Regions from separate parts of the Paraburkholderia sp. RL18-085-BIA-A genome, predicted to be linked through region 1. Evidence: predicted binding sites of a transcription regulator. Region 1 holds the regulator's gene; each other region holds the start of a gene.
The links. Region 1 encodes LexA, which represses DNA repair genes until DNA is damaged. Its sites were predicted from a motif close to ACTGTATNNNNATACAGT; they were not measured.
Positions count from the first base shown of each region.

Region 1 (7,833 bases):
CGGCGTACTGACGCGCGACGCGGCGCAGATTCTCCGCATCGAGCAGCATCCGCTCGATCAGCTGATGCACCGCCTTGCCCGGCTCCGTCAGGCCCGTCAGACGCTTGCCGCGCCGCACGAAAATGTCCACGCCGAGTTCGTCCTCCAGATCCTTGATCTGTTTCGACACGCCCGACTGTGACGTGTACAGCACGTTCGCCACTTCGGTCAGATTCATGTTCTGACGCACGGCCTCGCGCACGAAGCGCAGTTGCTGGAAATTCATCTGTATGTCTCCGGTTCAGCCAGAGTTGAGTTATTTGGGTATTCGACTGGAACGCTGGGTGCTCACACGTTACATTGCAAAGCTTATTGCGCGGGAAAAACGCGCAATGCGCGCGGCACCGCCGTCACGCCATCACCGACGGCCAGTTGCAGATCGCGCCACGATTCGCGATCGAGTTCGGCTTCGAGCAGATTGCCCTCGCGCCCCGCGAGTTCGACCCGCACCGAGCCGCCCAGCGTCACCACGCGCCGCACGTCGACGACAATCCCTTCGCGATGCCCCGACGCCTGCGGATACAACTGCAGATCGTGCGGCCGCACATATGCGAATGCGGGACCGTGGAAATCCGCGCTGATCGCAACCGGCAACGCCGCGCCGTCGACCACGAAGCCGCTTGCGTCAACCTTGCCGTGCAAACGGTTGGCCGCGCCGAGAAACTCGTAGACGAACGAAGTCTGCGGATGGTCATACACGTCCTGCGGACTACCGACCTGCTCCACATGGCCGCGATTGAGCACGACGATGCGGTCGGCCACTTCGAGCGCTTCTTCCTGATCGTGCGTGACGAAGATCGTCGAAATATGCAGATCGTCGTGCAGGCGCCGCAACCAGCTGCGCAACTCCTTGCGCACCTTCGCATCGAGCGCGCCGAACGGTTCGTCGAGCAGCAGCACCTTCGGCTCGACCGCCAGCGCGCGCGCCAAGGCGATCCGTTGCCGCTGACCGCCCGACAATTCCGACGGATAGCGTTGCGCGAGCCAGTCGAGTTGCACGAGCTTCAGCAGCTCATGCACCTTCTCGCGGATCACCGCTTCCGAGGGCCGCTCCTTGCGCGGCTTCACGCGCAAACCGAACGCCACGTTCTCGAACACCGTCATGTGGCGAAACAGCGCGTAATGCTGGAACACGAAACCCACTTCGCGCTCACGCGCGCCGACCGTCGCGACGTCCTGACCTTGCAGCACGACCTGGCCGCCGTCCGCGTATTCGAGGCCGGCGATCACGCGCAGCAAGGTGGTCTTGCCACAGCCCGACGGCCCGAGCAGCGCAACCAGCTCGCCCGGCGGGAAGTCGAGCGAGACGTTGTCGAGCGCGACGAAATCGCCGAAGCGCTTTTGCAGGTTACGAACGGTGATACCCATTACAGCTCTCCTTGCTTGAGCGGGTGTTGCGGCGTCGCATGTGTCGCGTTGACGGACTGCGAGAACGAATGTGATGCGGAACGTGCCGCGCCATGCGCTTCCGACAGCGCAGCGGCGGGCTGCGTGGGCGGCCCGGCATACGCAGGCACGTCGCGCGCGGCCGACAGCTCCGCCGACATATGGCGCTCGGCGAGCAGCTTCAGGCCCAGCGTCACGAGTGCGAGCAAGGCCAGCACCGACGCCACGGCGAACGCCGCCGAGAAGTTGTATTCGTTGTAGAGAATCTCGACGTGCAGCGGCATCGTGTCGGTCTGGCCGCGAATATGGCCCGACACCACCGACACCGCGCCGAACTCGCCCATCGCCCGCGCGTTGCACAGGATCACGCCGTACAGCAGGCCCCATTTGACGTTGGGCAGCGTGACGCGGCGGAAGATCTGCCAGCCCGAGGCGCCCAGCACATGCGCGGCTTCCTCTTCGTCGTTGCCTTGCGCCTGCATCAGCGGAATCAGCTCGCGCGCGACGAACGGGAACGTGACGAAGATCGTCGCCAGCACGATGCCCGGCACCGCGAAGATGATCTGCACGTCATGGTCCTGCAGCCACGGACCGAACCAGCCCTGCGCACCGAACATCAGCACGTAGATCAAACCCGAGATCACTGGCGACACCGAAAACGGCAGGTCGATCAGCGTGGTCAGCAGCGCCTTGCCGCGGAATTCGAACTTGGCGATACACCACGACGCCACCAGGCCGAACACGAGATTCAGCGGCACGGCGATCGCGGCGGTGATCACGGTCAGCTTGATCGCGGCCAGCGCATCGGGATCGGCGAGCGCTTCGAAATAGAAAGCGAGGCCCTTGTTCAACGCCTGATAGAACACGGCGACCAGCGGCACGACCAGAAACAGCGCGAGAAACAGCAGCGCGATGCCGGTCAGCAGCCAGCGCACCACGGGCCGTTCGGTCACCGGGTCGGGCCGGCGCGCGACGTTCAGTGGCGCACGCGGCGCAAGCGCCACGGCCGCGCTGTTGTTCGCGTGATGCGCGCGATTCGCATGGTCCGCGCGATTCGCGTCGTTCACGGATTGGCGGCTCATTGCACACCTCCGCCGATCGCGACGACACTCGTTGCGGCAACCGGCGCCGGCCCCGCGCCGCCGCGGCTCGTGCGGCGCTGCAAATACCACTGCAAGCTATTGATGAACAGCAGCATCAGAAACGACACCACCAGCATCACCACCGCCAGCGCGGTCGCACCCGCATAGTCGTATTGCTCCAGCTTGGTGATGATCAGCAGCGACGTGATCTCCGACTTCATCGGCACGTTACCGGCAATGAAGATCACCGAGCCGTATTCGCCGAGCGCGCGCGCGAACGCGAGCGCGAAGCCGGTCAGCAGCGCCGGGAACACCGCCGGCAACACGACGCGGCGAAACGTCAGCCAGCGCGATGCGCCGAGGCACGCGGCCGCCTCTTCCTGCTCGCGCTCGAACTCCTCGAGCACCGGCTGCACCGTGCGCACGACGAACGGCAAGCCGATGAAGGTCAGCGCGACCAGCACGCCGGCTGGGGTGAACGCGATCTTGATGCCGAGCGGTTCGAGAAACTGCCCGATCCAGCCATTGCCCGAGTACACCGCCGCGAGCGAAATGCCCGCCACCGACGTGGGCAGCGCGAACGGCAGATCGACCACGGCGTCGACGATGCGCTTGAACGGAAACGTGTAGCGCACCAGCACCCACGCGACCAGAAAGCCGAACACCGCGTTGATCAGCGCGCCGCCGAGCGCGGAAAAGAACGTCAGGCGATACGACGCGAGCACCCGTGGCGACGTCACGGCGCGCACGAACTGATCCCAGTCGAGGGTCGCGGTCTTGAGAAAGGTCGCCGCCAGCGGGATCAGCACCACGAGGCTCAGATAAGCCACCGTGATGCCGAGTGTCAGGCCAAAACCGGGCAGCGCGCTCGGTTTTCGGAAGGTCAACGTCGTCATGCTGGATACTCTTCAGGTTGATGCTTGCGTTGTGATACCGATCTTCGGCCGCCGGATTCCGGTTGGCCGAAAGCGCGCCCAGGGGCGCGCTCGAAAGTGGCGCGTTGCCGCGCCGTGCCGTCGATGCCGATGCCGATGCCGGACAACAAGGCAGGCATCGGCAGACTTACTGTGGCTGGTAGATCGAATCGAACACGCCGCCGTCGGCAAAGTGCGTCTTCTGCGCGTTCGCCCAGCCGCCGAACGAATCGTCCACCGTGTACAGCTTCAGCTTCGGAAACTTCGCGGTCAGGTCGGCCGGCACCTTGTTCGAACGCGGCCGGTAGAAGTTCTTCGCGGCGATCTCCTGGCCCTCTTCGCTGTACAGAAAGTTCAGATACGCTTCGGCGAGCTTGCGCGTGCCGTGCTTGTCGACGACCTTGTCGACCACCGCGACCGGCGGTTCGGCCAGAATGCTCACCGACGGCACGACGATTTCAAACTTCTCCGGACCAAACTCCTTCAGCGACAGGAACGCCTCGTTTTCCCAAGCGATCAACACGTCGCCGATACCGCGCTGCACGAAGCTGGTGGTCGCGCCACGCGCGCCCGAATCCAGCACGCCCGCGTTCCTGTACAGCTTGCCGACGAACTCCTTCGCCTTCTGCGCATTGCCGCCCGGCTGATGTTCGGCATACGCCCACGCCGCCAGATAGTTCCAGCGCGCGCCGCCCGAGGTCTTCGGATTCGGCGTGACGATCGACACGCCCGGCTTGATCAGATCGTCCCAGTCCTTGATGTGCTTCGGGTTGCCCTTGCGCACGAGGAACACGATGGTCGACGTGTACGGCGCCGCGTTGTCCGGCAGGCGCTTTTGCCAGCCTTTGTCGACGAGGCCCTTGCTGGCGAGCGCGTCGATGTCGTAGGCGAGCGCCAGCGTCACGACGTCAGCCTGCAAACCGTCCAGCACCGAGCGCGCCTGCGCGCCTGAGCCGCCGTGCGACTGCTTGAAAGTGATCGATTCGCCGGTTTTGGCCTTCCATTCCTTGCCGAACGCCTGGTTGACGTCCTGATACAACTCGCGCGTCGGATCGTAGGAAACGTTCAGCAGCGTAGTGTCGGCGGCGTGCGCCTGGGTGATTGTGCCGAGCACGCCGGCCGCGCCGAACGCGAGCGCCGCGATGAGTTGCCTGGTCCTGCCCGCCAGCCCCGTGTGTCGATGGTTCATGTTCGATCTTCTCCGCGTTGTGGTCCGCTGAAACAGCGTCTGGTGTCGTTTTGCGTCGCGGTCACGTGCACATGAGCGCCAACTCGGAGGCCAGTCTATCGAAGCGCTTTCATCATTAAAAATAATGTTTCTTCATTTTTTAATACGCAAAAGTGGTAATGGCAGCTGGATAAGGCGTTGCGGCACGAAAACGGCTGTTTCGACGTCGCAGAGCGGCGCTGGAACGCCACCCCAGCCAGCGAACTTAAAGTAAAGCTTGAATTGCGCCGAATACTGTATAAAAATACAGTCACCTGTTCATTCATACAGTGGCCATGACAAAACTCACCGCACGACAGCAGCAGGTATTCGATCTGATCCGCCGGGCGATCGAACGCACTGGTTTTCCGCCCACCCGCGCGGAGATTGCCGCCGAATTGGGCTTCAGCTCGGCCAACTCGGCAGAAGAACACCTGCGCGCGCTCGCTCGCAAGGGCGTAATCGAACTCGCGGCCGGCGCGTCGCGCGGCATCCGCCTGCTGGCGGGCCCGGACGAGGCTCCGTACCAGTTCACGTTGCCGCATGCCAGCATCATGCAACTGTCACTGCCGCTGATCGGCCGGGTGGCAGCCGGCAGCCCGATCCTCGCGCAGGAACATATCTCGCAGCACTACGCGTGCGACCCGGCGCTGTTCTCGAGCAAGCCTGACTACCTGCTGAAGGTGCGCGGGCTGTCCATGCGCGACGCGGGCATCTTCGACGGCGATCTGCTCGCGGTGCAAAAGAGGAGCGAAGCGAAAGACGGCCAGATCATCATTGCCCGCCTCGGCGACGACGTCACGGTCAAGCGCCTGAAGCGCCGGTCCAACGGCATCGAGCTGATCGCCGAGAACCCGGATTACGAGAACATCTTCGTTGAGACCGGCAGTGCGGAATTCGCGCTGGAAGGCATCGCCGTGGGGCTGATTCGTCCCGGCGAGTTTTAAGCCGCAAGCGCGGCGCCTTGGCGTCGCAGATACGTCGCAGATACGTCGCTTGTGCCTCGCTTGTGCCTCGCTTGTGCCTCGCTTGTGCCTCGCTTGTGCCTCGCTTGTGCCTCGCTTGTGCCTCGCTTGTGCCTCGCTTGTAACTATTGGCCACACTCACACTGCATCAACGCTGCATCGCCTGGAGAGACTCATGGAACGCCTTGCCCGCCTGCTGCCTTTTCGCCAGTTCGGTCGTCTGCGCCATTTGCGCAATCTGGTGCCTTGCTCATTGATCGAAGCGGCCGCGGCGAATACCGCGTCGCTGTTCGACACACCCGCCGAGGCAGCGAGCCTGCCTTCTGCGTTGCCCGCATTTGCTCGCGTGTCATTGAACTCGGGGTTGAACACGGCCGAGCCGGCGCGTCGCGCGCCGGTGCGGGTCTATCACGGGCCGTCGCGGCTGATCATGGTCGGCACGGTCGACGCGGTGTGCCGCATGATCGACCGATGCATTGCCGACGAAGCCAATGTCCACGGCGCGGTGTTCGAGTCTTGACTAAGTGTTGAGCCCGCCAGCAGTTGCCTGATGCATCGCACGTAATCGTTCGCTGTTTCGCCCTTTCCAGACTAGCCAGCGGAATTTGCCTAGAATGGGATGGTTTCTGCGTGACCGAGGTCCACGTTAGATCAAACCTGATGGGGAGTCCCGCTCGATGACAGTTCCGACACGCAACAAAGGCAGCGCCACCCGGCCGCTGATCATCACGCTGATCGTGATTGTGGTGATCGCCGTGTTCGGGTTTGCTTACGCATCACCGTATATCGCACTGAACAATCTCAAACGCGCGGCCGATGCGCGCGACGTTGAAACCGTCAATCAGTATGTGGATTTCCCCGCGTTGCGCGACAGCCTGAAGCTGCAGATCGCCGGCTTGCTGACACGTCGGCTGGACGCGGATAACAACAGCAAACTCGCCACCATCGGCGCAATGATCGGCGTGACGCTGATCGGTCCGCTAGTCGACGCTTATGCGACACCGGACGGCGTCGCGGCCTTGCTGAACGGTATGCCGCCGCACGGCGACCCGGGCGAGCGCCCACCCGAAGGGGCTGCCGCGAACAATGCCCCGCCTACGGCCGCGGAAACACCCGCGTCGCCTGCCGCCGGTGATGCCAACAACAGCGCCAATGGCAACGCTGCTCCCGCGCAACGGCAAACCTCGGCGGGTTATCGCAGCCTCAACGAGTTCGTCGTCACCTACCGGCGTGGCGGCGAGGACGCCGCGCATTACTCGGCGATTTTCAGGCGCGAAGGTCTGTTCACGTGGAAGCTGGCCGCAATTAATCTGAACGAGTGATCGGCTGGCCCTGACGGCCAGCCACTCGACCGACGCACTGCCCGTTTGCGCACAGCGGGCATCAAGCGGTAAGCCGCCTCAAGCCGCGGCTTGCTGCTGCTCCTGCGCGGAAGAACAGGCCACCAGAATGCTGCACGACACCCGGTCGAGCAAAGGCGTATTGCCCGCGCCCATCCACCACCTCGACAAGCCGGTGCGGCAGCGATGCCCGACCACCACGAGGTCGACATGCAATTCATTGGCGAGGTTGGCGATCTCGTCGATCGGATGGCCGAACGCGAAATGCCCTTGCGCATTCACGCCCCGCTCGGTGAGCCAGTTCACCCCTTCCTGCAGAATATCGCGCGCGGTCTTTTCAAAACTGCCGCACGCCACATCGGTCAGCAGGCCCGCGCTTTGCGCAATGCTGGAGCGCATGTCGACCACGGACAGCAGATGCGTTTCCGCCTTCAGATCCAACGCGAGGTCGGCGCCGCAACGCAGGGCTTTACGGCCTTCGCGCGAGCCGTCGTAGCACAGCAGGATTTTTTGGTAGCTCGCCATGGTTTTCTCCCTTCGCGCGGAAAGCGCGGTCTGAATCAATCATGGTGCGCCGCAATTCAACTGGCAAGGGATGGAAAACGCTAAGTGTGCAACTGGCGCGCCCTAACCCGGTGCGCGCTACATTGGTCGTCCATCGCGATGCTTTTGCGGGCCAATGGCGCAGTGCAAAAGAGGCTCGCTGAAACGACTCGCCGCCACTCGACGTTAGCCGGCGATAGCCTAGAATAGGCGGCCTTCCCGGCCATCAACGCCGTTTTCCGGAGCCTCGATCGATAGTTATGCCTGAAGCCGCCATTGAATTCCACGAGGTCAAAAAGAACTACGGCGAAAAGACGGTCGTTGACGGACTGTCGTTTCATGTGAACGCCGGGGAAT
Region 1 is NZ_JARESU010000023.1:29,488-37,320, reverse strand. It holds gene P0D89_RS17835 (CysB family HTH-type transcriptional regulator) at 1-265, opposite strand, end outside; gene P0D89_RS17830 (sulfate/molybdate ABC transporter ATP-binding protein) at 349-1,407, opposite strand; gene cysW (sulfate ABC transporter permease subunit CysW) at 1,407-2,507, opposite strand; gene cysT (sulfate ABC transporter permease subunit CysT) at 2,504-3,403, opposite strand; gene P0D89_RS17815 (sulfate ABC transporter substrate-binding protein) at 3,570-4,610, opposite strand; gene lexA (transcriptional repressor LexA) at 4,925-5,575, shown strand; gene P0D89_RS17805 (hypothetical protein) at 5,769-6,113, shown strand; gene P0D89_RS17800 (DUF2939 domain-containing protein) at 6,271-6,915, shown strand; gene P0D89_RS17795 (universal stress protein) at 6,994-7,458, opposite strand; gene nodI (nodulation factor ABC transporter ATP-binding protein NodI) at 7,737-7,833, shown strand, end outside.

Region 2 (7,833 bases), on a different contig from region 1:
ACCCGTGCATCCGAGCGCGGCATGATCTTGCCCAGCACCGGCGCGAGGATTACCGCGAAGATGCCGAGCGGCGCGGTCACGAGCCCTGCATCCACCGAGCGGTAGCCGAGAAAGCCCTGGATCCATTGAGGCAGGATCACCAGATTCGCGAAGAACACCGCGTACGCGACCGAAATCGCGATGGTCCCCCCGAGGAAATTGCGTTGAGTAAAAAGCCGGAGATCGACGATCGGCTTCTTTTCGGTGAGCTCCCAGATCAGGAAGAACACGAAGCTGATTGCTGCCACGATGGTCAGCGCCCAGATCACAGGGGAATTGAACCAGTCGAGGTCCTTGCCCTTGTCGAGCATGATCTGCAGCGACGCCACCCATGCGATCAGCGAGATCAGGCCCACCTTGTCGAGCGGCAGCTTCCGTCCCGGCGTTTCGCGGTCGCGATAGATCGTCCAGATCACCCCGGCGGCGAACAGACCCACCGGGATGTTGATGTAGAAAATCCAGGACCAGCTGTAGCTGTCCGTGATCCAGCCGCCCAGCGCCGGACCGACGATCGGCCCGACCGTCGCGGTCATGGCCCAAAGCGCCAGCGCGCTCGAGCTCTTTTGCTTCGGGAACGAGCCAAGCAGCAGCGCCTGCGACAGCGGCACGAGCGGCCCCGCCACAGCGCCCTGCAGTATCCGGGCCGCGAGCAGCACCGGCAGGCTGGGGGCCAGGCCGCACAGCCACGACGACAGCACGAACAGCAGGATTGCCCAGACGAATAGCTTGACCGGCCCGACACGCTGGGTGAGCCACCCAGTCAACGGAATCGACACGGCGTTCGCGGCGGCAAAGAGCGTGATGACCCACGTCCCTTCATCAACGGACACGCCCAGATTGCCGGAAATCGTCGGAATCGCGACGTTGGCGATGGACGAATCCAGCACGTTCATGAAAGTGGCCAGAGCCACGGCGAACGTGCCGAGCATGAATCTGGCACCGTTCAGTGGCGGCGGGGAAACTGCATGTGTCGACGGGTTCATGATGCGTCCTGTGGGCTAATTCAGAACTCAGCTACCCGTGTGTCGGCAGTCAAAGTATCTGACATGTCAGCTATTCGAACAAAAAAATACCGGGCCATTCTGCCGGGACAGTGCACGTCAGCCCGTCCAGGAACCGTGGACCACGGGTGGTGGCCTGGCATTCGCGGGTTGGGTTCGTTGCACCATGTTTCTGATACAACATTATCTGACTATGCAGCTATATGCAAGAACTTTTTCGTGCTGCGTTTTTGTGGGTGCGCTCCGCTCCAACTTCCGGTGGACCCGTGGCCGTGGCGGAAACGTGCGACGTCAATGCCCCGTACCTCGGCCGGTCCGCCGCGGTGGAAAAGCCTGCTCAAACGGGAAGACGATTGCTGGAGGGGCTCAACCGTTGCATATCAAGAGGCGAGCAATGAGCAGATCCTCGCGTCGTGACTCGTGCAACGCGCCCTAGCCCGCGTGCCATGAGTGGTTCGCGGTCTTCATTCTTCGTTACCGGAGAACCTGGTCATGCGCGCGCTCGCCGAAGCGATGCGCCAGAGCCTCGAGCGCCGCCGCTTCGCCAAGGCATCCCGCACTGCGGCACATTTGTACCGATGCCCCGCAACAGGCCCAAAACGTTAGCTTGAAAATCCGCTCTTTACTGTATATATATACAGGTATGTTTGGATATACAGTTCTGGAGGGTGTCATGGAGCATCTGGTCCGTGTGCAAAATGAGCGAGACCGTCGCACGCTCGCGTGGTTGCGCGAGCATGTTGGCGACGCAGCCATCGTGGCCGCGGCGCGCCGGTGCGGCCCGTCGAAGCCGTACCTCTCGATGGTATGCCGGACACTCGGGGTGACCGCGCCACGTTTCAGCGCGCAGCGTCGGCACACGCCGAGCGCGACGGCCGAACAGTCGCTGGCGACAATCAGGCAGATCCTGGCTTCGCGGACCCGCCGTGCGACGCCCGTACCTGCTGGCATGCGAAGCGGATAAAAACTCCGCTGGCTGCTGACGGAATGACTGCCAGGGTGTCGTCACGATTCCGCCTGGCATTGGGCTCGCGACGACCGCTGTCGCTGGCTCGGAGTGCATTTCCGACAGCGTTTCTACAATGTGCCGTGGCCTGTGCCGCTGATCGAGACCGTGCATCCGCTGGAATCTCCCGCGACCGTCAAGGAATCCGGACCGTCCGCCGATATCCAGTCTTGACCTATACAGAGAACGGACCGGCATGCGCCCGAATATGACGATCAAATTTCGGTTGCTGGCGACGCTGACGTTGCTTGGAGCGTTGCTAGCAGTCACGGGCCTATTTGGGATCGCCGGTATGCGGGTGGCGAACGGCACGGTAAAGCAGGCGTACATGAACGACGTCGCAGCCGCTACTGCGCTCGGCCGCTCCAACCTGAACCTAACGGTCGTTCGTACAACCCTCGATCGCGTGCTCCTCCATCCGGAGTCACCGGATACGCCCGCGCTGCTCGAAAAGGCGCTCAATTACCTCGCAGTATCCAACTCGGCCTGGGCAGCTTACCAGGCGCTACCCGCTTCGGACGAGGAAGCGGCACTGTCGAAAGTGGTCGCGGACGCTCGCAGCGCGCTATTGAACAACGCAATCCAGCCGATGGTCGATGCCATGCGCAAGGGCGACCACGCCAGCGCCGACAGGCTGGCAATGGTAGATATTCCGCCGCTCGCCGCCGCGTTGACGCAAAAGACGGCTAGCCTCGCAACGAGCAAGGCGCGACGCGTTACCAGTCGGCGCAGGACCACTACAACACCTTGCTGGCCTTCACGCTGCTGGCGATCGCGCTCGGTCTGATCGCCTGCGTCACGAGCGGCATCACCTTGTTGCGCGCGATCTCGCGCCCTCTCGATCTGACAGTGCGTCACTTCGAGCGGATTGCCAGGGGCGACATGACCGGCAAGTTGCACTTCGATTCCCGCGATGAAATGGGCAAGCTCGTTGCCAGCGTCGGCACCATGCAGGACGGCATCGCCGCGATGATCGAGCAGATCGCGCGCGGCACGGATTCGATCGCGGCAGCGACGCAGCAGATTTCGGCGGGCAACAACGACCTGTCGCAGCGCACGGAATCACAGGCTGCGTCAGTGGAAGAGACGGCTGCCAGCATGGAACAGTTGACTGGCGCGGTCATGCAGAACGCGGAGCACGCGCGGCAGGGTCAGGCGCTCGCCCAATCGACCAACGACATTGCCGCCGCGGGCGCCGATGTGGTTGATCAGGTGATTGCAACGATGGGCGAGATCGACGGAAGCGCCCGCAAAATGAGCGAAATCATCACCGTAATCGAAGGGATCGCGTTTCAGACCAACATTCTCGCGTTGAACGCCGCCGTGGAAGCGGCGCGTGCTGGCGAACAGGGCCGCGGCTTCGCGGTTGTCGCGGGCGAGGTGCGCACGCTTGCGCAGCGCTCGGCGGTGGCGGCGAAGGAAATCAAGGAACTGATCGGCAACTCGACCGCGCGCGTAGCGGATGGCTCGCGGCTCGTCGGCAAGGCGGGCGAGACGATCGGTGAGGTTCGTACCGCAGTGCGCCGCGTGACGGCGATCATGAACGAAATTGCGACGGCTTCCGCCGACCAAAGCAACGGTATCGAAGAAGTGAATCGCGCGGTGTCGCAGTTTGACGAAATGTCCCAGCAGAACGCAGCGTTGGTCGAGCAGGCGGCGGCCGCCGCGGCGTCACTTAAAGAGCAGACCGACTTGCTGAGAATCGCCGCCGGGCGATTCCAATTGGGTCGAGCCCCGGTGTGACGCAGGGTATGCCGGCGACCGAGTGATCGGTCCAGTCGCTGGTTTGAATCGCAGCAATCCTGCTGCTGCCCAGTCGTTAGTCGAATTCGTGGTGTTGCGGCAACTGGTCGGTTATGGAATACCACGGTGCCTTGGAACCGACAAAGATGTGTGCACTCGGACGAATAGTGGGCGTGTCGCCGAGCGTTCCCAAAGTGACGTGGACGAACTCCCCATCACGAACCACTGAGAACATAAGGCTTCCGCATATCTTGCAGTGCACGTCGTGCGATGCTCTTTCGTCGCCGAAAATCAGCAGGCTGTCTTTACCCTGAGTGATGCACAACTTGTCACGCTCGATCCCCGCGAATGACTTGAACGCCGAGCCAGTGGCACGCCGACAGTTCGAACAGTGACAGTTCAACGCATAGACGAATTCGTCTCTCACCGCGTAATGGACAGCACCGCAAAGACATCTGCCGGCAAGCAATGGTTTCATAGCTGTTCTCTCTGAAAGAAGGCGCGGCCACAAGCCATTTGGGGATTAACGGTCATCATTATTGACGAGCTGGGAGTCGATGTCGAACGGCCGAAACGGGCCCGGCGGCAGCCTTCGCCAGCCGTAGTCGAAACCGGTCATGGCAGTTGCGCTCGCGCGAGGATACCCATTCAAGTCTTCGGTTTACAGCGCCCGAGCTCCGTTACGATCCGGCCAACTAACGGGCATTCGTAGCCCATACGCCAGTCATCAATGAACAGTCGCACGAGCGACTCCGAGTTTGCGAAGTCCGGCAACCCGGCAAACTTCGGTGCATGTCTACCGATAGAGCGTCAAGATACAGACGGTCAAGTTGGCTCGGGCTCCATTGTCTTCGAGCCAGATGCTCAGCAGCTCCCCGACATGGTCGGTTCGCAGCCGGCCGCCTGTTCGAGCCCGCACAACCCGTTGTCCCACCGCCAGATAGCACGGCAGTTCAGCACGGGCCGCGCCGTCGACATTGCTCGAATCATCTCTCGTCGAGTGCCGGGTTGAATGGCTGCAGCGCCAACAGGCTATTGCATCGGGTTGGGCTGTAGATCGACCGAGGGTTTCACAGGATAAGACTTCACTCGTATCCGCCGATAACTCAGGCAGGGTGCATCTGGACGCGGGACAGTCCACGGCGCCGCCCCGCGCGCTTACTCACGTGCGGCTCCGCACGGCATCTGCGCGATTTTCATTCGTTGCGACGAGGACTCAGGATGCACAAACTCAGTTTTACACAGAAGCTGTGGCTGCCGCTGATCATCAGCCTCGTCGCATTGCTCGCGATCTCAGTGTCGGCGGCGTGGCAGTCGCGCGAGACGCGCATCGACGAACGCAAGCACGACCTTTCGAACGTCGCGCACGTCGGACTCGGCATCGTGACGGAGTATGCGGCGCTGGCGCAAAGCGGCGCGCTGCCGGAGGCCGATGCGCGCAAGCAGGCGCTCGAGCGCCTGCGCGGCATCCGCTACGGCGAAGACGGCTACTTCCTCGTGATCAACTCGAAGCCGCAGATGGTGATGCATCCGATCAAGCCGGCACTCGAAGGCAAGGACCTCGCGAGCAGCGCCGATGCTGACGGCCGTCACCATTACGTGACGTTCGGGGCGGCCGCACAAGCGCCGGACGGCGGCTTCGTCGACTACGTATTCCCGCATCCGGGCGCGGCGTCGGCGCAGGCGGTCGGCAAAATCGGCTACGTGGTGCGCTATGCGCCGTGGGACTGGATCATCGCGACGGGTGCCTACGTCGACGACATCGACGCTGCGTTCATGCAGTCGCTGTGGCTGATCGGCGCGATGTTCGTGGCGGTGTCGGTGGTGCTCGTGGGGCTCGTCGCGGTGACGAATCGCAGCATCGCGCGCACGGTCGGCGGCGATCCTGCCTACGCGGCGAACGTGGCGGATGCGATTGCATCGGGCGACCTGACGGTGGCGATCCGCACACGCGATGGCGACACGTCGAGCCTGCTGCATGTGATGCAGCGGATGCGCGACGCGCTGACGAACACCATCTGCCAGATCAAGCACGCGTCCGACAACGTCGCGTGCGGCGCGAACGAGATCGCGAACGGCAATGCGGACCTGTCGTCGCGCACCGAGAGCCAGGCGGCTTCGTTGCAGGAAACGGCGTCGAGCATGGAGCAGATGACGGCGATGGTCCGCCAGACTGCGGACAACGCGCGAACCGCGAGCGAGCTTGCGGCTGGCGCAGCGAATATCGCGAACCGCGGCGGCGAGATGATCACGCAAGCCGTCGCGGCGATGAAGGACATCTCGAGCGAGTCGGGCCGCATGGTCGAGATCATCGCGACGATCGAGGGAATCGCGTTCCAGACCAACATCCTCGCGCTGAATGCGGCGGTCGAAGCGGCACGCGCGGGCGAGCAGGGCCGCGGCTTCGCGGTTGTCGCGGGCGAGGTGCGCAGCCTCGCGCAGCGCAGCGCGACCGCGGCGAAGGAAATCCACGAGCTGATCAGTCACGCGGTGGGCAACGTCGGCAGCGGCGCAATGCTGGTCGAACAGACCGGCTCGACGATCGTCGACGCGCGTGACGCGATCATGCGCGTGACCGGCGTCGTACATGAGATTGCGGCGGCGGCGGCAGAGCAAAGCGCCGGTATCGACCAGGTGAATCTCGCAGTCACGCAGATGGACAGCATGACGCAGCAGAACGCGGCACTGGTTGAGCAGGCGGCGGCCGCGGCGCAGTCGCTGAAGGAGCAGGCAATGACCCTGCAACGCGCGGCCGAGGCCTTCCAGGTGGACGACCCCGAAGCTAGCGGCGGCGCACCGTTCGCGCCGCCTATGGCAGCGCGCCGCGCCCTGTTCGCGTAAGGGCGTGCGCCGCGATTTCGCGGTGGGGTTCGTGTTCCGTGGCATGTGCGTGCGTTTCTTTGGACGCTCGCCGTTCGCCCCCTTTCTGCCGGCGGACAAGGAGTTGCGAATGTCGCAATGCTGGCGGAAAGCGGACGCAGATCACCGCGCCCCAAGCTGGATCATAGAAACCGTCGGCAACGGGCGAGGCGCTCAAGGCGCTGCACGGAACGGATGTTGATTGATGACGTCCTTGATCGCTCGTCTGGCGGCGAGTTGCGACCAACCGCTATTGCGACGCTACGCCGGAGGATCGTTTTAGCCGCTCAAGCAGCCACCGGCCCGCAGGGCCCGGCGGCGCGTCCTTGCGGTAGATCGCAAACATGGCGATCGGCGGAGCTTGCGGCTGGAAGTTCTCGATACGCAGCGGTACCAACTCGCCGGAAACAATATCGGCATGCACCATCGCCGCCGGCATGTGTCCCCATCCGAACGATGCCCGCAGAAACGCGTGTTTCGCACCGAGATCGGCGAGTCGCCAGGTCAGCGGCGAAAAAACGCCGAAGGACTTGCCATCGGTCAATGTCGTGCGATCGGTCAAAACGAGCTGCACGTGTTCTTCGAGCTCTCGCAACCGGATCACACGCCTGATCGATGCCAGCGGATGCGACGGAGCGGTGACGGTGACCATTGGGACATCAAGCAGTTTTTCCGCATCGAGCGTTTCGGGCACGGCCGGCATCGAGCCACTAATGCCGAGCCGGCACATGCGGTCCAGCACCAGTCGCACGACCGCGCCCAATGCCTCGACATAGAGCCGCAACGGAGTGTGGGGAAACGCCTCGCGGAACTCGCCAACCGCCACCGTAAGGGAGGCCATCGGATACATCACGTCGACCACGACAGACAGCTCCGGCTCGAGCCCTTCGGCGATAGCTCGCGCTTTCGACTTGAAACCGTCCATCCCGCTGACGACAAGGCGCGCCTGCGCAAGCAGCGCAGTGCCTTGCTCGGTCAATCGCGGATAGCGACCGCTCCGGTCGAACAACTGCACATCGATCTGGCCTTCGAGATTCGCGAGCGTCTGGCTCACAACCGACTGCGCCCTGCGGAGCTTGCGTCCGGCAGCGGAGAAGCTGCCTTCGTCGGCTGCGGCAATAAAGGTGCGCAACTGATCCATGGATACGCCGTCGAGCATGCATCGGCTCCTTAGATGCTATCCAT
Region 2 is NZ_JARESU010000022.1:81,044-88,876, forward strand. It holds gene P0D89_RS17425 (DHA2 family efflux MFS transporter permease subunit) at 1-1,022, opposite strand, end outside; gene P0D89_RS17430 (CppA family protein) at 1,714-2,004, shown strand; partial or broken gene P0D89_RS17435 (methyl-accepting chemotaxis protein) at 2,243-3,789, shown strand; gene P0D89_RS17440 (GFA family protein) at 3,866-4,267, opposite strand; gene P0D89_RS17445 (methyl-accepting chemotaxis protein) at 5,011-6,630, shown strand; gene P0D89_RS17450 (LysR family transcriptional regulator) at 6,899-7,807, opposite strand.
Region 2: a site for LexA is predicted at 1,665-1,682, ahead of P0D89_RS17430 (CppA family protein). Genes of this name have one in related genera too.

Region 3 (7,833 bases), on a different contig from region 1:
TCGCGCACTGCATGCACTCAAGGGCGACCTGGTGGGCTTCTATGAAGCGGGCGCGCGTTGAGATTCGCGAGCCGATGTGATGCGCTGGCGTTCGTGCGGCCTTCGGGCCTCGTTTGAATAGCGGGACGTCCGTCCTTTGCCGCACGCATCGTCCGTAGCGCGCAAGCTCGGCGCTTGCTGTCGAACGGTATAATTCACGCACCGTGCGACAGTCGTTCAAGGTCGCGCGGGTCTTCGGCCACTGCCTGCCAATCTGCTTCGTCAACCCGGTTTCACCGATCGCTGCCCATGGAATTCCGCCCGATCCAGTCCTTCACGCGCAAACGGCTCTCCGACGTGGTGTCCGACCAGATCAAGCAACTGATCTCGGAGGGCACGCTGATGCCGGGCGACCGGCTGCCGGCCGAACGCGATCTGGCCACGCAGCTCGGCGTGTCGCGGCCGTCGCTGCGGGAAGCGTTGATCAGGCTGGAAGCCGACGGCTACATCGAAACGTCGGGGCGCGGCGGCTTCACAGTGGTCGACGTAACCGCGCCGATCATCTCCAAGCCGCTCGCCGAGCTGCTGCTGCAAAATCCGCGCACCAGCGCCGATATTCTGGAACTGCGCCAGGGGCTCGAAGCAATTTCGACTGTGTATGCCGCGCAACGCGCGACTGCGGCGGACCTGAAGAAGATCAGCGCGGCCTTCAACGCGTTGAAGGCTGGCTCACTGTCGCAGGATCGCGTGAACCTGGCTGAACTGGACGCCGCGTTTCACCTTGCGATTGCCGACTCCACGCACAACGTCGCGCTCGCTCATGTGATGCATGGCATCCATACGCTGATTCGCGAAGGTATGCGGCAATATCATCGGTTGATCGACTACGATGACGCGATGGAAAAGCAGTTGATGAGCCAGCATCAGGCTATCTACGACGCCGTGATGGCGCGCGACGCGCAGAAGGCGCGCAAGGCGGCCGAGCGTCATCTGACGTATGTGCGCGAGATGTATAAGGACGACGCGGCGAATCCGTCGGCGAATGGGGTTGCCTGAGCGGATGGCTGCTTAATCGGCTGCGTAATCGCGTGCGTTAGCCTCACGCCATGTCCGGAGGCGTTCCTCAGACTCAACCTCGTGCGGCTCCCCGCTTCTTGCCGCACGCCGCGCGCTTCAGCCGGCAACCTCCCGCGCGCTTCCTTTCGCGATTGACACGATCCGGCGACTTCCTTATATTCGTGGTCAGACCAACATGACCAAACAGGCCGAGCCACTCGGAACTCGCACCCGGTCCGCGGGCGTCCCCAAGCTGTCATGGCCTTCCAGCCCCGTTCCGCAGTAGAGTAGGCGAATCTCCGCTCGCCGCATTCTTTTCAAAGAGCTTATGAAAGTCGCCCTGTTCATCCCGTGCTTCATCGACGCGTTCTATCCCGAAGTGGGGATCGCCACGCTCGAATTGCTCGAACGCTTCGGTATCGAGGTCGATTATCCGCAGGAGCAAACCTGCTGCGGCCAGCCGATGGCCAACAGCGGCGCGCATGCCGACGCAGCCGGCGCCGAGCGCGTGTTCGCGCGCAACTTCGCGGGCTACGACTACATCGTCGGGCCGTCCGCGAGTTGTATCCATCATGTACGCGAGCATCTCACCGCCATCGAACAGACCAGCGAAGTGAGGAAGGTCCGCGCGAACGCGTATGAACTGGTGGAGTTTCTGCACGACGTGATCGGCGCGCGTGAATTTCCATGGGCAGAGTTTCCGCATCGCGTCGGCTTGCACAACAGTTGCAGCTCGTTGCGTCATCTGAAGGAAGCATCGGTGTCGGAAATCGCGGCCACGCCGTTTTCGAAACCGCGTGCATTGCTTGAGCGCGTGAAGGGCATCGAGTTCGTCAAGCCGGCAAGACCCGACGAATGCTGCGGTTTCGGCGGCACGTTCTCGGTCACCGAAGAACCGGTGTCGGTGCGCATGGGGCAGGACAAGGTGCGCGACCATCTGAATGCGGGCGCCGAATACATCGTGTCGGGCGACATGTCGTGCCTGATGCACCAGCAAGGCTGCGCGGAACGCATGAAGGCCGACGCGCGCTTCATTCATATCGCGCAGGTTCTCAACGGAGCACGCGAATGAGCCGGATAGATCACGCGAAAGCCGCGGGCGCTTTCATCAAAAAGACCGAGCACGTCGCGTTTCACGACAAACGTCTGTGGGATTTGCGTGAGAAGCGCGATGCGCAGGCGCATGGTATCGCCGAATGGGAGACGCTGCGCGAACTGGCGTCGGGCATCAAGGAACATACGCTGTCGCACCTGGCCGATTATCTGGAACAGTTCGCCGCGGCTGCCGAGGCCAACGGCGTCGTCGTGCATTGGGCCGCCACCGCCGAGGAACACAACGCGCTGGTGCACGAGATCATGTCCGGGCGCGGCATGACCACGCTTGTCAAAAGCAAGTCGATGCTCACCGACGAATGCAAGATGCGCGAGTATCTCGAACCGCGCGGCATTACGGTGATGGAAACCGATCTGGGCGAACGCATCCAGCAGCTCGATCATCAAGACCCGAGCCACATGGTGGTGCCGGCGGTACATAAGCTGCGCGCCGATGTCGCCGAGCTGTTCGGCCGCACCATCGGCACCGATCCGAAGAATAGCGACATCCACTATCTCGCGGAGAGCCAGCGCATGAATACGCGCCCGTACTTCGTGCGCGAAAAGACAGCCGGCATGACCGGCTGCAATTTCGCGGTGGCGGAGACGGGCACGGTCGTCGTGTGTACTAACGAAGGCAACGCGGATCTGTCCGCGAACGTGCCGCCGTTGCATATCGCGTCGATCGGCATCGAGAAGCTGATTCCCAGGGTGTCGGATCTCGGCGTGTTTATCCGCATGCTGTCGCGCAGCGCGCTGGGCTCGCCGATCACGCAGTACACGTCGCATTTCCGCGCGCCGCGTCCGGGCACCGAGATGCACTTCATCCTCGTCGATCATGGCCGCTCGGAGCGGCTCGCGATGGAGGACTTCTGGTACTCGCTCAAGTGCATTCGCTGCGGCGCCTGCATGAACACCTGTCCGGTGTATCGGCGCAGCGGCGGACTCTCGTATGGCGGAACCTATTCGGGGCCCATCGGCGCGATCATCAATCCGACTTTCGATCTGAAGCGCTACAGTGCATTGCCGTTCGCGTCGACGCTCAACGGCAGTTGCACGAACGTGTGTCCGGTGAAGATCAACATTCACGAGCAGATCTACAAATGGCGCACGGTGATCGCCGAGCGTCATGAAGTGCCGTTCGTGAAGCAGGAAGTGTTGAAGATGGCCGGGCGTCTGCTGGCGAGCCCGACCTTGTATCGCGCGACGGTGTCGTCGATGGGCGGCGCATTGCGTCATCTGCCGAACTTCGTGCTGTATAACCCGCTCAACATCTGGGGCAAGCAGCGTGAGTTGCCGGAAGCGCCGAAGCTGACCTTCCATGCCTGGTACAAGAAAAATCGCGGAGGTGGTGATGGCAACGCGTGAGGCTTTTCTCGCCAAGGTGCGCGCCGCGCAACCGCCGGCACGGCCGTGTCCGGATGTGCCGCTGTTCAACACGGCGGGCGGCGATCGCCGTGCGCGTTTCACTGCGGCATTGCAGGCGATGGGCGGCACCTGTGTCGAGGCGGCGACCGCAAGCGAGGTGAGCGCTTTGATCCGGGAGCGGTTCGGCGATGCGGTGTCGATTGCATCGGCAAGCCCCGAAGTGCCGGGTACGCGTGCGCTGACGGCGGACACGGAACCCACTTCGTTGGAGGATGTCGACGTCGGTGTGGTGCGTGCCCGCTTTGGCGTGGCCGAAACCGGCTCGGTCTGGTTCAGCGAACGCGAGTATGTGGTCAACGCGCTGGGCTATATCGTCCAGCATCTGATCGTGTTGCTCGATTCCGCGCAACTGATCGATGGTTTGCAGGACGTCTATCGGCGTGGCGATTTCCGTGACGCGCGTTACGCGGCGCTCGTCACCGGACCTTCGGCGACAGCCGATATCGAAGGCGTGCTGATTCGCGGCGCACAGGGCGTGCGCTCGTTGACTGTGGTGTGGTTGGCCGCTTAAAGCATTTTCCGCAGTAGCCGGAATGCGCGCTGCGGCTTCATCGATGAGGCGCCACTGGCCGCCCCCGCCACCGACTTTGCTATCATCACTGTATAAACATACAGTCTATGCACAAGCCCGTGGCAAATGATGCTCGGTCAGATTTCCGCTCTGACGTCCCTTACTATCTACAGAATTTCGAGCGCGCGCTGGCGTGGCTCGCCACGCGTTACGACGATCTGATGGACGCGCAGGAGCATGCGTTCATCGACGCGTTCGCAGGCTTGCCACCCGTATCGCGGGCGCTGCTCGTGCGCATGCTGATGCGCAAAGGCACGCTGTTTCGCGCGAGCCGTCTGTCCTATGACGAGATCGGCTGTCCGTTGCAGGCGGCCGCGCCGATGGCGGCGCTCGGCTGGATCGATACCGAACCGGCCCTCACACTCGACGATCTGTTCGCGCTCAGCACACGCGCCCAGTTGCTGGAGATATTCGCGGAAGCCCTTGTGTTGATTCCCGGTGCAAAGAGCTTGCGCAAGCCGGATCCGCTTGAAACGTTGCGACCGTTTTATGCAGGCAATAGCGAGGCACAAAGCGGACCGCAGCGCCCACTTTCCGTATGGCATGCGCAGACCACGGACCGCGTCCTTCACGTCGTCATTGCGCCGCTTTGCGAACGGCTGCGTCTGATGTTCTTCGGCAACTTGCAGCAAGACTGGTCGGAGTTCGTGCTCGCCGATCTCGGCGTGTTCCAGTACGAAAAGGTGGCGTTCTCACCGTCGTCGCGCGCGTTCCAGCAACGCGCGGACATCGACGCCTATCTCGCGCTGCATGCGTGCCGCGAAGCACTGGAGTGGCTTTCCATCGACGGCGCCGCGACGGCGCACGAAGAACTCGTCGCCACCGTCGCCGCGATCGAAACCGCGAACCCGTGGCTCGAAACGCGTCGCGCGAAATTGCTGTTCCGTATCGGCCAGGATTGCGAGCGTCGCCAGGACTGGAGCGCCGCGCTCGCTGTTTATGAAGGCTGCGCGTGGCCCGGCGCGCGCCACCGACGCATGCGAGTGCTCGAACGCAGCGAGCGCTTCGACGAAGCCTTCGCGCTGGCCTCGCAAGCAGCCGTCGCGCCGGAAAGCGAAGAAGAGGCGCAGCGCATCGCGCGCATGTTGCCGCGTTTGCGGCGCAAGCGCGGCGAACCGGCGCAACGCTTGCCGGCCGCTCGGCCGGTCGAGCGCAGCACGCTGGTGTTGCCGAAGCCCGAGACGCCGCAAGCGGTCGAATACGTCGCGCGTGATCATTTGACATGCGAGGCCGCGCCGGTGCACTACGTCGAAAACGCGCTGATCAACTCGCTGTTCGGCTTGCTGTGTTGGGAGCCGGTTTTCGCGGCGCTGCCCGGCGCGTTTTTTCATCCGTTCCAGCGCGGCCCGGCCGATCTGCACGCGCCGGATTTTCACGCGCGCCGCGCGGAACAGTTCGCCGCGTGTCTTGCGCAACTCGATAGCGGCGTCTATCGCGAGACGATTCTGCGGCATCTGCGCAGCAAGGCAGGGCTGCAATCGCCGTTCGTCTTCTGGGGGCTGCTTACGCCGGAACTCATCGCAATGGCGCTCGACTGTTTGCCCGCCGCGCATCTGAGGCTGTGGTTCGAGCGTCTGCTGCGCGATATTCGCGGCAACCGTTCGGGCTTGCCGGACCTGATCCGCTTCTGGCCGGCCGAACGCCGCTATGAGCTGATCGAAGTGAAGGGCCCCGGCGATCGCTTGCAGGACAATCAGATTCGCTGGCTCGCGTACTGCGCGCAGCATGGGATGCCGGTGCGGGTGCTCGACGTGCGGTGGGCTGAAGAAGCGCTCCTGGAACCTGAAGCCATGGCGCAGACCATCGCAACGATCGGCACTGGGGCAGCGGCATGACCTACGTGGTGGCCGTGCGCGCGATGTGCGAGTTCACCGCGAGACGCGGCGATCTGGATCTGCGCTTCACACCCGCGCCAACCTCGCTGGAAGGCATGGCCGGTCACGTAACGGTCGCCGGGCGGCGCGCGAGCGGCTACGAAAGCGAAATCACGCTGACGGGCACGCATCGGGGTCTGACAGTGCGCGGACGCGCCGACGGCTACGATCCGGCCGCCAACCGTCTCGAAGAGGTCAAGACGCATCGCGGCGATCTGGAGCGGATGCCCGCCAATCACCGCGCGCTGCATTGGGCGCAGGCGCTGGTGTATGGTCATCTGCTGTGCCGCGCGCGCGGGCTCGCCGAATTGACGGTTGCGCTGGTGTACTTCGAGATCGGCAGTCAGAAGGAAACGCTGTTGACGCAAACGCATACCGCGCGCGAACTGGAGATTTTCTTCGTCGAGCAATGCGAACGCTTTCTCGATTGGGCGGTGCAGGAAGAGGCGCATTGCGCCGCGCGCAACGCCGCGCTCGGTGCGTTGCAGTTTCCGCATGGGCAGTTTCGCAGCGGGCAGCGCGAACTGGCGGTGTCGGTGTATCGCGCGGCGCGAGACGGCAAGCCGTTGATGGCGCAAGCGCCCACCGGTATCGGCAAGACCCTCGCGACGATTTTCCCGCTGCTCAAGGCGTTTGGGGCACAGCAGATCGACCGGGTGTTCTTCCTGACCGCGAAGACGCCGGGCCGCTCGCTCGCGCTCGGCGCGATCGAAACGCTGCACCAAAGCGCCGCGTCGCGCGGTGCGCCGTTGCCGTTGAGAACGCTGGAGCTGGTCGCGCGCGACAAAGCCTGCGAGCATCCCGACAAAGCGTGCAACGGCGAGTCGTGTCCGCTCGCGCGCGGCTTCTACGACCGGCTCGACGCGGCCCGCAGCGCGGCGCTGGCGGGGCCGCGTCTCGATCGCGCGGCGGTGCGCGCAGCGGCGCTCGCGCACGAGGTCTGTCCGTACTATCTGGCTCAGGAACTGGCGCGCTGGGCCGACGTCGTAATCGGAGATTACAACTACTACTACGACGGCAGCGCGATGCTTTACGCGCTCACGCAGATCAATCAGTGGCGCGTCGGCGTGCTGGTCGACGAGGCGCACAATCTGCTCGACCGCGCGCGGCGGATGTACACGGCGTCGCTCGATCAGGCGGCGTTCAGGCTCGCGCGCAAGACTGCGCCGGCCAGTTTGCGCAAGCCGCTCGAACGCTTGCAGCGCGAATGGAGTGCGCTCAAACGCGCGCAGACCGACACGTATCAGGTCTATGCCGACGTGCCCGGCAAACTGCTGACGGCGGCGCAGAACCTGATCGGCGCGGTCACGGATCAGCTCGCCGAAGCGCCGCTTTCGATCGACGAAGCGTCGCTGCGCTTTTTCTTCGACGCGATGCATTTTGTCGCGCTGGCCGAGCAGTTCGGCGAACATTCGATTTTCGACGTGACGCTTACCACCGACCGTTACGCGCCGCGCGACAAGACCAGCGCCACGCTATGCGTGCGCAACGTGATCCCGGCGCCGTTTCTCGCGACGCGCTATGCGGCTGCGCGCACCACCGTGATGTTCTCCGGCACGCTCAGCCCGCACCATTTCTATCGCGACACCCTGGGGCTTCCAGAGCAGACGCAATGGCTCGACGTGGAAGGGCCGTTTCGCGCGGAACAGTTGCAGGTGCGCGTGGCCGGCAATGTATCGACGCGCTGGCGCGACCGCGAGCGCTCGCTGGCGCCGATCGTCGATCTGATCGCGAAGCAGTATGCGGCGCAACCCGGCAATTACCTGGGGTTCCTGAGCAGTTTCGAGTACCTGCAACAGGTGGTCGAGTTGATGCGTGAGCGGCATCCGGATT
Region 3 is NZ_JARESU010000017.1:120,595-128,427, reverse strand. It holds gene P0D89_RS14925 (S10 family peptidase) at 1-61, shown strand, start outside; gene P0D89_RS14920 (FadR/GntR family transcriptional regulator) at 289-1,035, shown strand; gene P0D89_RS14915 ((Fe-S)-binding protein) at 1,364-2,107, shown strand; gene P0D89_RS14910 (lactate utilization protein B) at 2,104-3,495, shown strand; gene P0D89_RS14905 (LutC/YkgG family protein) at 3,482-4,066, shown strand; gene P0D89_RS14900 (VRR-NUC domain-containing protein) at 4,186-5,961, shown strand; gene P0D89_RS14895 (ATP-dependent DNA helicase) at 5,958-7,833, shown strand, end outside.
Region 3: a site for LexA is predicted at 4,154-4,171, ahead of P0D89_RS14900 (VRR-NUC domain-containing protein). Genes of this name have one in related genera too.